DNA from 2 places in the Pseudoalteromonas sp. K222D genome. Region 2 is predicted to be linked to the other one. Evidence: predicted binding sites of a transcription regulator. Region 2 holds the regulator's gene; the other holds the start of a gene.
The links. The regulator sigma-54, encoded in region 2, starts transcription at its own class of promoters, with help from an activator protein. The targets are predictions, from matches to a motif close to GTTGGCACGNNNNTNGNNT.

Region 1 (4,119 bases), on a different contig from region 2:
AAGTAACACCATTAAACAAAAAACTTTAAATACATTCATAATGAATGTCCTCTAAAAAGGAAAAAGTGAGCTACTAAAAAAGCGTGTTAGCCAACCGGCACTTTGCGCTTCTTGAGTTTGCCCTTTGCCCGAATATTGAATTCGTGCATTAGCAATTCTATTTGACTGTACGGTATTGTCTGCAGTTACATCTTCTGGCCTTACTAATCCCTCTAAACGAATAAATTCTTCGCCTGAGTTTAACGTTAGCCATTTTTCGCCGCGAATAACTAAATTACCATTAGGTAAAACACGCATTACGTTTACCGATATATCGCCGGCTAAACTATTTGACTGATTTGATTTTGAGTCGCCTTTAAATGACGTGTCGCTGCCAATACCAAATTGAATGCTGTCGCCGCCAATATTTACCGGCAATCCGCCTAAACCAATAACGGGGTCGAGTTTTGCGTCTGACTGCTTATCAGTTTCTGTTTTTGCCGCTTTAGAGGCTTGCGTAGATTCTTGCAATTTAACTGTAATTATATCGCCAGTACGCAGTGCTTTTTTATCGGCGTATAAGTCGTTCGATAAATACGTATTAAACAGTGAGCCATTAGCAACTGCCGGTTCAACATTGGGTTCTGGGTACATGGGCGCATAGTAAGGGTCGTCTTGTACTACATCACTATTTTGTGTAGACACACAGCCACTTAACAATAAAGTACCCGCTGCAAATAATATAATATTGCGCATAATAACCTCTAAAATATTATAATTGCTGATTGATGTAGCTCATCATTTCATCAACTGCCGAAATTACTTTTGAGTTCATTTCGTAAACACGCTGGGTTTCTATTAGGTTTACCAACTCTTCGGTTACGTTTACGTTTGACGTTTCTAGTGAACCTTGAATAATAGTGCCTAGCCCATCAACTCCAGGGTTACCCTGCACCGGCGCGCCACTTACCGCAGTTTCGGTGTAAAGGTTTTGCCCTATAGGCTCAAGGCCCGACGGATTAATAAAGTCACTAATGGTAATTTGCCCAATAACCACGTTATCGGCCTGCCCTGCAACACGTACAGACACTTCACCGTCTTGCGATACAGTTATTGATTGCGCGTCGTCGGGTACGTTCATTTCAGGCTGAACTACATAACCGGCACCCGAGGTTACAACTCGCCCGTCGCCATCGGTAGTAAATTGCCCGTTGCGCGAATAAGCAATATTGCCATCTGGCTGTAGTACTTCAAAAAAGCCTGAACCAGAAATCATCCAATCTAGTGAGTTTTCAGTAGTTAGCATATTACCTTGCGAAAAGTTTTTTTGGTTAGCTACCACTTTGGCACCAGCACCTAGCATTAAACCTGATGGCATTTCGGTATCTTGTGATGAGCGACCGCCTGGTTGATTAATGTTTTGGTAAAGTAAATCTTCAAAAACGGCGCGGCTTTTTTTATAACCAACCGTACTGGCGTTGGCTAAGTTATTTGAAATAACCGAAATGTCGGTTTGTTGGGCGTCAAGCCCTGTTTTACTGATCCACAATGCTGGATTCATAATCGTGTCCTCATTTTAAAGTTAAACTATGCGCAACAGCTGATCTTGCGATTGATCTATTTCTTCTGCTGTTTTCATTAGCTTTACTTGTAATTCAAATTGGCGTTGATGGCTGATCATATCGACCATTTCGTGTACCGGATTAACGTTCGACATTTCTAATGCGCCGCTTATCACTTGTACGTTAGCTGAGGTTTCAACCGTTTGATTTGGTTTTGGTCTAAATAAACCATCGTTACCTTTTTCAAGTGTTGAGTTATTTGCCTCAACCACTTTTAAACGATCAACCTCTTCTAAAAAGTTAGCCGGCGCGCCTTGTGGGCGTACTTGTATGGCACCGTCTTTACTAAATTCTATTTTTTCAATCGGGACTGGCAAAATAATAGGGCCGCCTTCGCCAATTACTTGACGACCACCGCTGGTAACTAACATGCCTTCGGCGGTAATATTAAGCGTACCTACTTTTGTATAAGCTTCGTTGCCGGAGGCGTCTTGTACACTCAGCCAGGCGTTATCGCTCATGGCAATGTCGAGCTCGCGACCGGTTTGCTGTATGCCGCCCGATGTCATGTTTGAACCTGGGCGCTCTTCCATAGAAAACACCCGCGATGGCAAACCTTCACCAAACGCTTGCATAGATCGAGCTTGGGCAAAGTCGGCTTTAAAACCTGTAGTGTTTGCGTTCGCCAAATTATTGGCTTTAAGGGCAAGCCCCATTAAGCTTTGCTTAGCGCCAGACGCGGCAATGTAGACCATTTTATCCATAACATCGACTCACTTAAAAATCTCTGTAAGAACAAATGCAATATATGCGCCAGATTAAATTTAATACTAAAACTGTTATTTTGAAGGGGCGTAAATACGCATGAAAAAACAATAAAAAGAAGGGGGAATTTGTTTGTTTTTTCTAAAGCGACAGCGTCTCTTAACCTCTTTGTAAATATGCTTTTTTGCACTTAGTGCCACGGTGGCAAGCCCGTTGCCTACACCTAAACCAAACATTGTGCTTAGCTAATTTTTAGCTAAATCTGACAACAGCCCTTTCGTACAAAGAGAAGTAAATGAGGGTAAATGAGAAAAGAACAGTAAATTTGTTTGTACTTTATCTAAAGCGACAGCGTCTCTTAACCTCTTTGTAAATATGCTTTTTTGCACTTAGTGTCACGATGGCAAGCCAATCGCCTAAAATAAAAAAGGCTGCAATTAAGCAGCCTTGAATATTCAAATTAATAAATTGTGCTTTATCTAATTTGCAGAATACTTTGCTGAATTGTTGAGTTAACTTCCAGCGCTCGCGAGTTTGCTTGGAAATTACGCTGTGCGCTAATCAAATCAACTAGTTCGTTAGTTAAGTTTACGTTTGACTGCTCAAGCGCTGATGAGTTGATATTACCTAATGTGCCAGAGCCTGGTTCACCAGCAATAGGCTCGCCTGACGCTATACTCGCTTTCCAACCTGTGCTGCCCACTTGTTGTAAACCTTGTGAGTTTGAAAAACGTACCATAGCCACTTGGCCTAAAAATGTAGAGTCGCCATTACTGTACGAAGCCACAACTTTACCATCGGCACCAATATCAATACCCGCTAAACGGCCAACCGTTGCACCATCTTGCTCAAGTGCTTTTACTTCAAAGCGACTTGCGTATTGAGTAGGTATTTTATTAGCTGTACCAGTTTCATCACGCCAGTTAATTTCAACAGGCGCTGGGAAGGTAGCGCCATTGGTTAATAAATCAGAAAGCCCCGCTGTACCACCGCCACCAGCTGCAATAGACAATGGATTAAAAGTATTACTTACGTTTGGCGTGCCATCTGTACTTTGCGGTAAGCCACTTGAGTCAAACTTAAAAGTAGTCATAGGAGTGTACGGAGCTACTGTTTGTTCAACCCCATTGGCACCAAAGGATTTACCATCAAGTGTTGAATGTACGCTCCATTGATTTTCATTACCAAGTACTGCAGGGTCGCTTTTTACAAAAAACAGCTGCAATACATGTGGCTCACCGAGTGAGTCATACACGGTTGTAGAGGTTGATGAATTATAAGTTGCACTTTCGGTAGGGTTAAACGCAATTGTAGGTGCAATTGATCGTGAATCTAAATTAAATGAGCTATACACGCTTGAAGTAGCACGCGGCGATCCTGACGAGTCAGGTATTTGTAAAGCCGATGAAGTGCTTAAACTCACTGATGTAGTATCGCCTGTTGAAGGGTCAACCGGAAAGCCTTGTAAAAAGCTGCCATTTGCATCTACCACAAAGTTGTCTTTGTTTAACTTAAATGCGCCGGCACGTGTGTAAGTAAAATCTTGCGCGCCTAGGTCTTGGCTGGTTGCAAAGTAACCTTCACCGGTAATCGCTAAATCTAACGAGTTATTGGTAAACTGTAATGATCCTTGATGAAATTGTTGTGCAACCATAGTCGTTTGCACGCCATCACCATTTTTTGTTTTACCCGAACTAAATACCGACGATGCATACACGTCAGCAAATTCTGCGCGCGACTCTTTAAAACCCGTAGTATTTACGTTGGCTATATTATTTGCCGTAACGTTTAAATCTTTTTGTGCGGCAGCAAG
Region 2 (4,119 bases):
CAGTAAACGATGCGCACCCACTAATTAAACGCTTAGCACATTACACTACGCAAATGCCGGGTGGTTTTGGTGCAGTAAGAGAGCTGACCGACTTACTTATGCTTGAAAACAATAAACCATTAACCAGCCAAGGCACTAGTTCATGAATATAGCGCGCATAGTCTTAAGCGTTTTATTCATCAGCTGTATGGTTTGGCTTTGGTACCCTTATTTTACTCAGATAAATACGGTTGTTAAAGCCGACGCAGAAGTGATAGCTAAACCCGATTACACCGCCATTGAGCTAAAACAAACAGCTTTTGACGAAAACGGTGAAATTAGCCATAAAGTAACTGCGGTTAAAACGGAGCTTTACGAGCAGCTAGGATTTACCTTATTCGAAAAACCTACTTTTATATTGTACGACGACAGACAAAAAACGTGGCGTATAAATGCTGATGAAGCAACACTTTACGATGAAAGACAATTAATTTTAGAGGGTAATGTAACTGCCCAAAACTTAATTGATGGTGCAATGATAGACAAAATCACCGCCGACAATATTCAAGTAGATATAAAGCTACTCACTATGCACAGCGAACAACCCGTTATTATAACTGGACCGAATTTAAAGATCACCGGTAAAGGCCTTGAAGCCAATTTAACAACCGAGGTGATAAAACTAATTAACCATACGCGAACACTATATTATGACCAATAACCTTGCAAAAATACTTATTATTCCATCGCTTATACTTGCATTTAATAGTAATGCGGCAGAGCAAAGTACTTCCCCACTAGCTAATCAAATTTCTATTAGTGCTGACCGACAAGAAGGTCAACTAAAAGAAAATGTTGGTATTTTTGAAAAAAACGTAGAGATTATCCACGGTAATCGTCGTATCACCGCCGATCGTTTAGAAGTACATAAGCGCGACGAACTTGGCGATAATAAACAACTATTAATTGCCACAGGCAGCCCTGCATATTTTGAAGAAAAGCAAGCAGATGGCACTGTCATGAGCGCCAGCGCTAACGAAGTACGTTACGATGTAGCGAAACGTTTTTTAACCCTAGTAGGAGATGCAAACATTTCTCAAGCTGGGCAAAAAATTACGGCTAAAAGTATCACCTACGATATAGAGCAACAGCTTATAAGTGCTGAAAAAGATGAAAACTCAACTGATCGGGTGCACACTATTTTAGTGCCTATAGACGTAAAAAAAGAACAAAAACTCAATAAAGGTCAGCCATGAGTACATTAAAAGCAGAGCTATTAGCAAAAAGCTATAAAGGCCGTGAAGTTGTTAAAAATGTAGGCCTTGAAGTAAAAGCAGGGAGCATTGTTGGTTTACTTGGTCCAAATGGTGCTGGTAAAACCACAACCTTTTACATGATTGTAGGCTTAGTTCCTAGTGACAAAGGCAAAATATTAATTGATGATAACGATATTACCCTACTTCCTATGCACAGCCGTGCTCGTTTAGGTATTGGTTATTTACCACAAGAATCGTCTATTTTTAGAAAGCTCACTGTGTATCAAAATTTAATGGCTATTTTAGAAACGCGTAAGCAACTAAACAAACAAGCCAGAGAAGAAACCCTAAATAGCTTGCTGGACGAATTTAGCCTGCAACATATTCGCGACAGCTTAGGCATGGCGTTATCTGGTGGTGAACGCCGCCGCGTAGAAATAGCACGTGCTTTAGCTGCAGATCCTAAATTTATATTACTTGATGAGCCCTTTGCTGGCGTGGATCCTATTTCAGTACTCGATATTAAAAAAATTATAGAACACCTTAAAAACCGTGGTATTGGCGTGCTAATTACCGACCACAATGTAAGGGAAACCCTTGATGTTTGCGAAAAAGCCTACATTGTTTCTCATGGTGAGCTAATTGCATCTGGTACTCCTGAATTTGTATTAAACGATAAAACAGTACGTGATGTTTATTTAGGCGAGCAGTTCAAACTGTAATATTTATGTTATTACTATAAGCATCTGCTAAGATTAATCATATCAATTTATAAGGATTGTTAGAGATAAATGAGGCAATCATTACAGCTGCGCATGGGCCAGCAACTTACAATGACTCCGCAACTGCAACAGGCTATTCGCTTATTGCAGCTTAGTACCTTGGATCTCCAGCAAGAAATACAAGAAGCACTTGATAGCAACCCGCTACTAGAAGTTGATGAGCAAGATTACACGGAAGAATCAGCTGGTAAAAACGAGCAAAAAGCAGATGATATTACTGTTAGTGCCTCTGCCGATGACACCCCGAGCGAGTATGAGCAAGATAGCGGTGAAGCACTAAACAAAGACACCATAAGCGACGATATGGCCATGGATGTATCATGGGATGAATATATGAGCGCAGCGCCTGCCTCTTCATCGGGGCCAATGCCTGAAGATGAATCTATTTATCAAGGTGCATCAGCCGAAACTCTGCATGAGTACTTAATGTGGCAATTACAGCTCACTCCTTTTAGTCCTATAGACGAAGCTATTGCCATAGCTATTGTTGAAGCCGTAGATGACTCTGGTATTTTAACTATCAGTTGCGAAGACCTTTTAGCAAGCTTTAATCAAGAAAGTGATGACGAACACGAAGTAGAACTAGATGAAATAGAAGCAGTGCTAAAGCGCATTCAATTATTTGATCCTGTTGGTATTGCAGCTCGCAGCTTACAAGAATGCTTATGTATTCAATTAAACCAATTTGATAAAGACACCCCTTATATTAACGAAACAAAAATGGTGTTAACTGATCATATCGATTTACTCGCTGCTCGCGACTATCGTACGTTAATGAAAAAAACTAAGCTCAAAGAAGAAGAGCTTAAAGAAATAATGACACTTATTCATACGCTTAATCCTAAGCCTGCGGATACTATTGTCAGAGAAGAATCTGAATACGTTATACCTGACGTATCTGTTAAAAAAATAAAAGGCCGCTGGGTGGTAGAGCTAAACCCAGATAGCATGCCAAAAATACGTGTTAACAGCCAATATGCTGCTATGTCTCGTACGGTAAAGTCCAGTGGTGACAGCCAATTTATTCGCTCGCACTTACAAGAAGCTAAATGGTTTATTAAAAGCCTAGAAAGTAGAAACGAAACACTCCTAAAAGTAACTAATTGTATTGTTAAGCAACAACAAGCGTTTTTTGAACATGGCCCAGAAGCCATGAAACCTATGGTTTTAAACGATGTTGCCGAAATAGTTGAAATGCACGAGTCGACTATTTCACGGGTCACTACACAAAAATTCATGCACACTCCACGTGGCATTTTTGAGCTTAAGTACTTTTTTTCAAGCCATGTAAGCACCGAAAATGGTGGCGAATGTTCATCAACTGCTATACGTGCCTTGATTAAAAAGTTGATAGCTGCAGAAAACTTAGCCAAACCATTGAGTGATAGCAAGATTGCAGATATATTGGCTGAGCAAGGAATTAAAGTAGCTAGACGGACAATTGCAAAATATCGCGAATCTCTGGCTATTCCCCCGTCGAATCAACGTAAAAGCTTGATTTAAGACGTACAACAAAGAGGAAAATGCTGATGCAACTAAACTTAACTGGTCGTCATGTAGACATTACAGACTCATTAAGAGACTATGTAAATAATAAATTTGCAAAGCTGCAAAGACACTCAGATCACATAACTAATGTGCATGTTATTCTCGATGTAGAAAAATTAAGTCAAAAAGCTGAAGCAACAATTTTTGTAAGTGGCGCTGAGCTATTTGCATCGACCGAACACCAAGATATGTACGCTGCCATTGACTCGTTGATTGACAAACTCGATCGTCAAGTAATTAAACACAAAGAGAAGTTTGCTCGACACTAACACTATGAAATTAAGCTCACTTATATGCCAGGACTGCAGCAAAGCTGTGGTCCTTTTTAATAGTAAAAAAAGAATTTTAGAATTCATCAGTGAACTCGCGCATAAAAAAATGCCGTATTTACCCCAGCAAGATATTCTCACTGCTTTATTGGCAAGAGAAAAGCTAGGCAGTACCGGTATTGGCCGAGGAATAGCAATTCCACATGGCCGTATGAGCGGGGCGCAGGAACCTCTTGCCTTAATTTTAATAAGCGAAACCGCTATTAATTTTGATGCAATTGATAA

Region 1: a site for sigma-54 is predicted at 2,341-2,359, ahead of J5X91_RS10645 (flagellar basal body rod protein FlgF). Genes of this name have one in related genera too.

The regions. Positions count from the first base shown of each region.
Region 1 covers NZ_JAGGDL010000018.1:62,556-66,674, forward strand. The annotation lists gene J5X91_RS10630 (flagellar basal body P-ring protein FlgI) at 1-39, opposite strand, end outside; gene flgH (flagellar basal body L-ring protein FlgH) at 52-735, opposite strand; gene flgG (flagellar basal-body rod protein FlgG) at 752-1,540, opposite strand; gene J5X91_RS10645 (flagellar basal body rod protein FlgF) at 1,562-2,305, opposite strand; gene flgE (flagellar hook protein FlgE) at 2,782-4,119, opposite strand, start outside.
Region 2 covers NZ_JAGGDL010000004.1:82,883-87,001, forward strand. The annotation lists gene kdsC (3-deoxy-manno-octulosonate-8-phosphatase KdsC) at 1-146, shown strand, start outside; gene lptC (LPS export ABC transporter periplasmic protein LptC) at 143-700, shown strand; gene lptA (lipopolysaccharide transport periplasmic protein LptA) at 690-1,235, shown strand; gene lptB (LPS export ABC transporter ATP-binding protein) at 1,232-1,957, shown strand; gene J5X91_RS03880 (RNA polymerase factor sigma-54) at 2,027-3,520, shown strand; gene hpf (ribosome hibernation promoting factor) at 3,547-3,834, shown strand; gene ptsN (PTS IIA-like nitrogen regulatory protein PtsN) at 3,839-4,119, shown strand, end outside.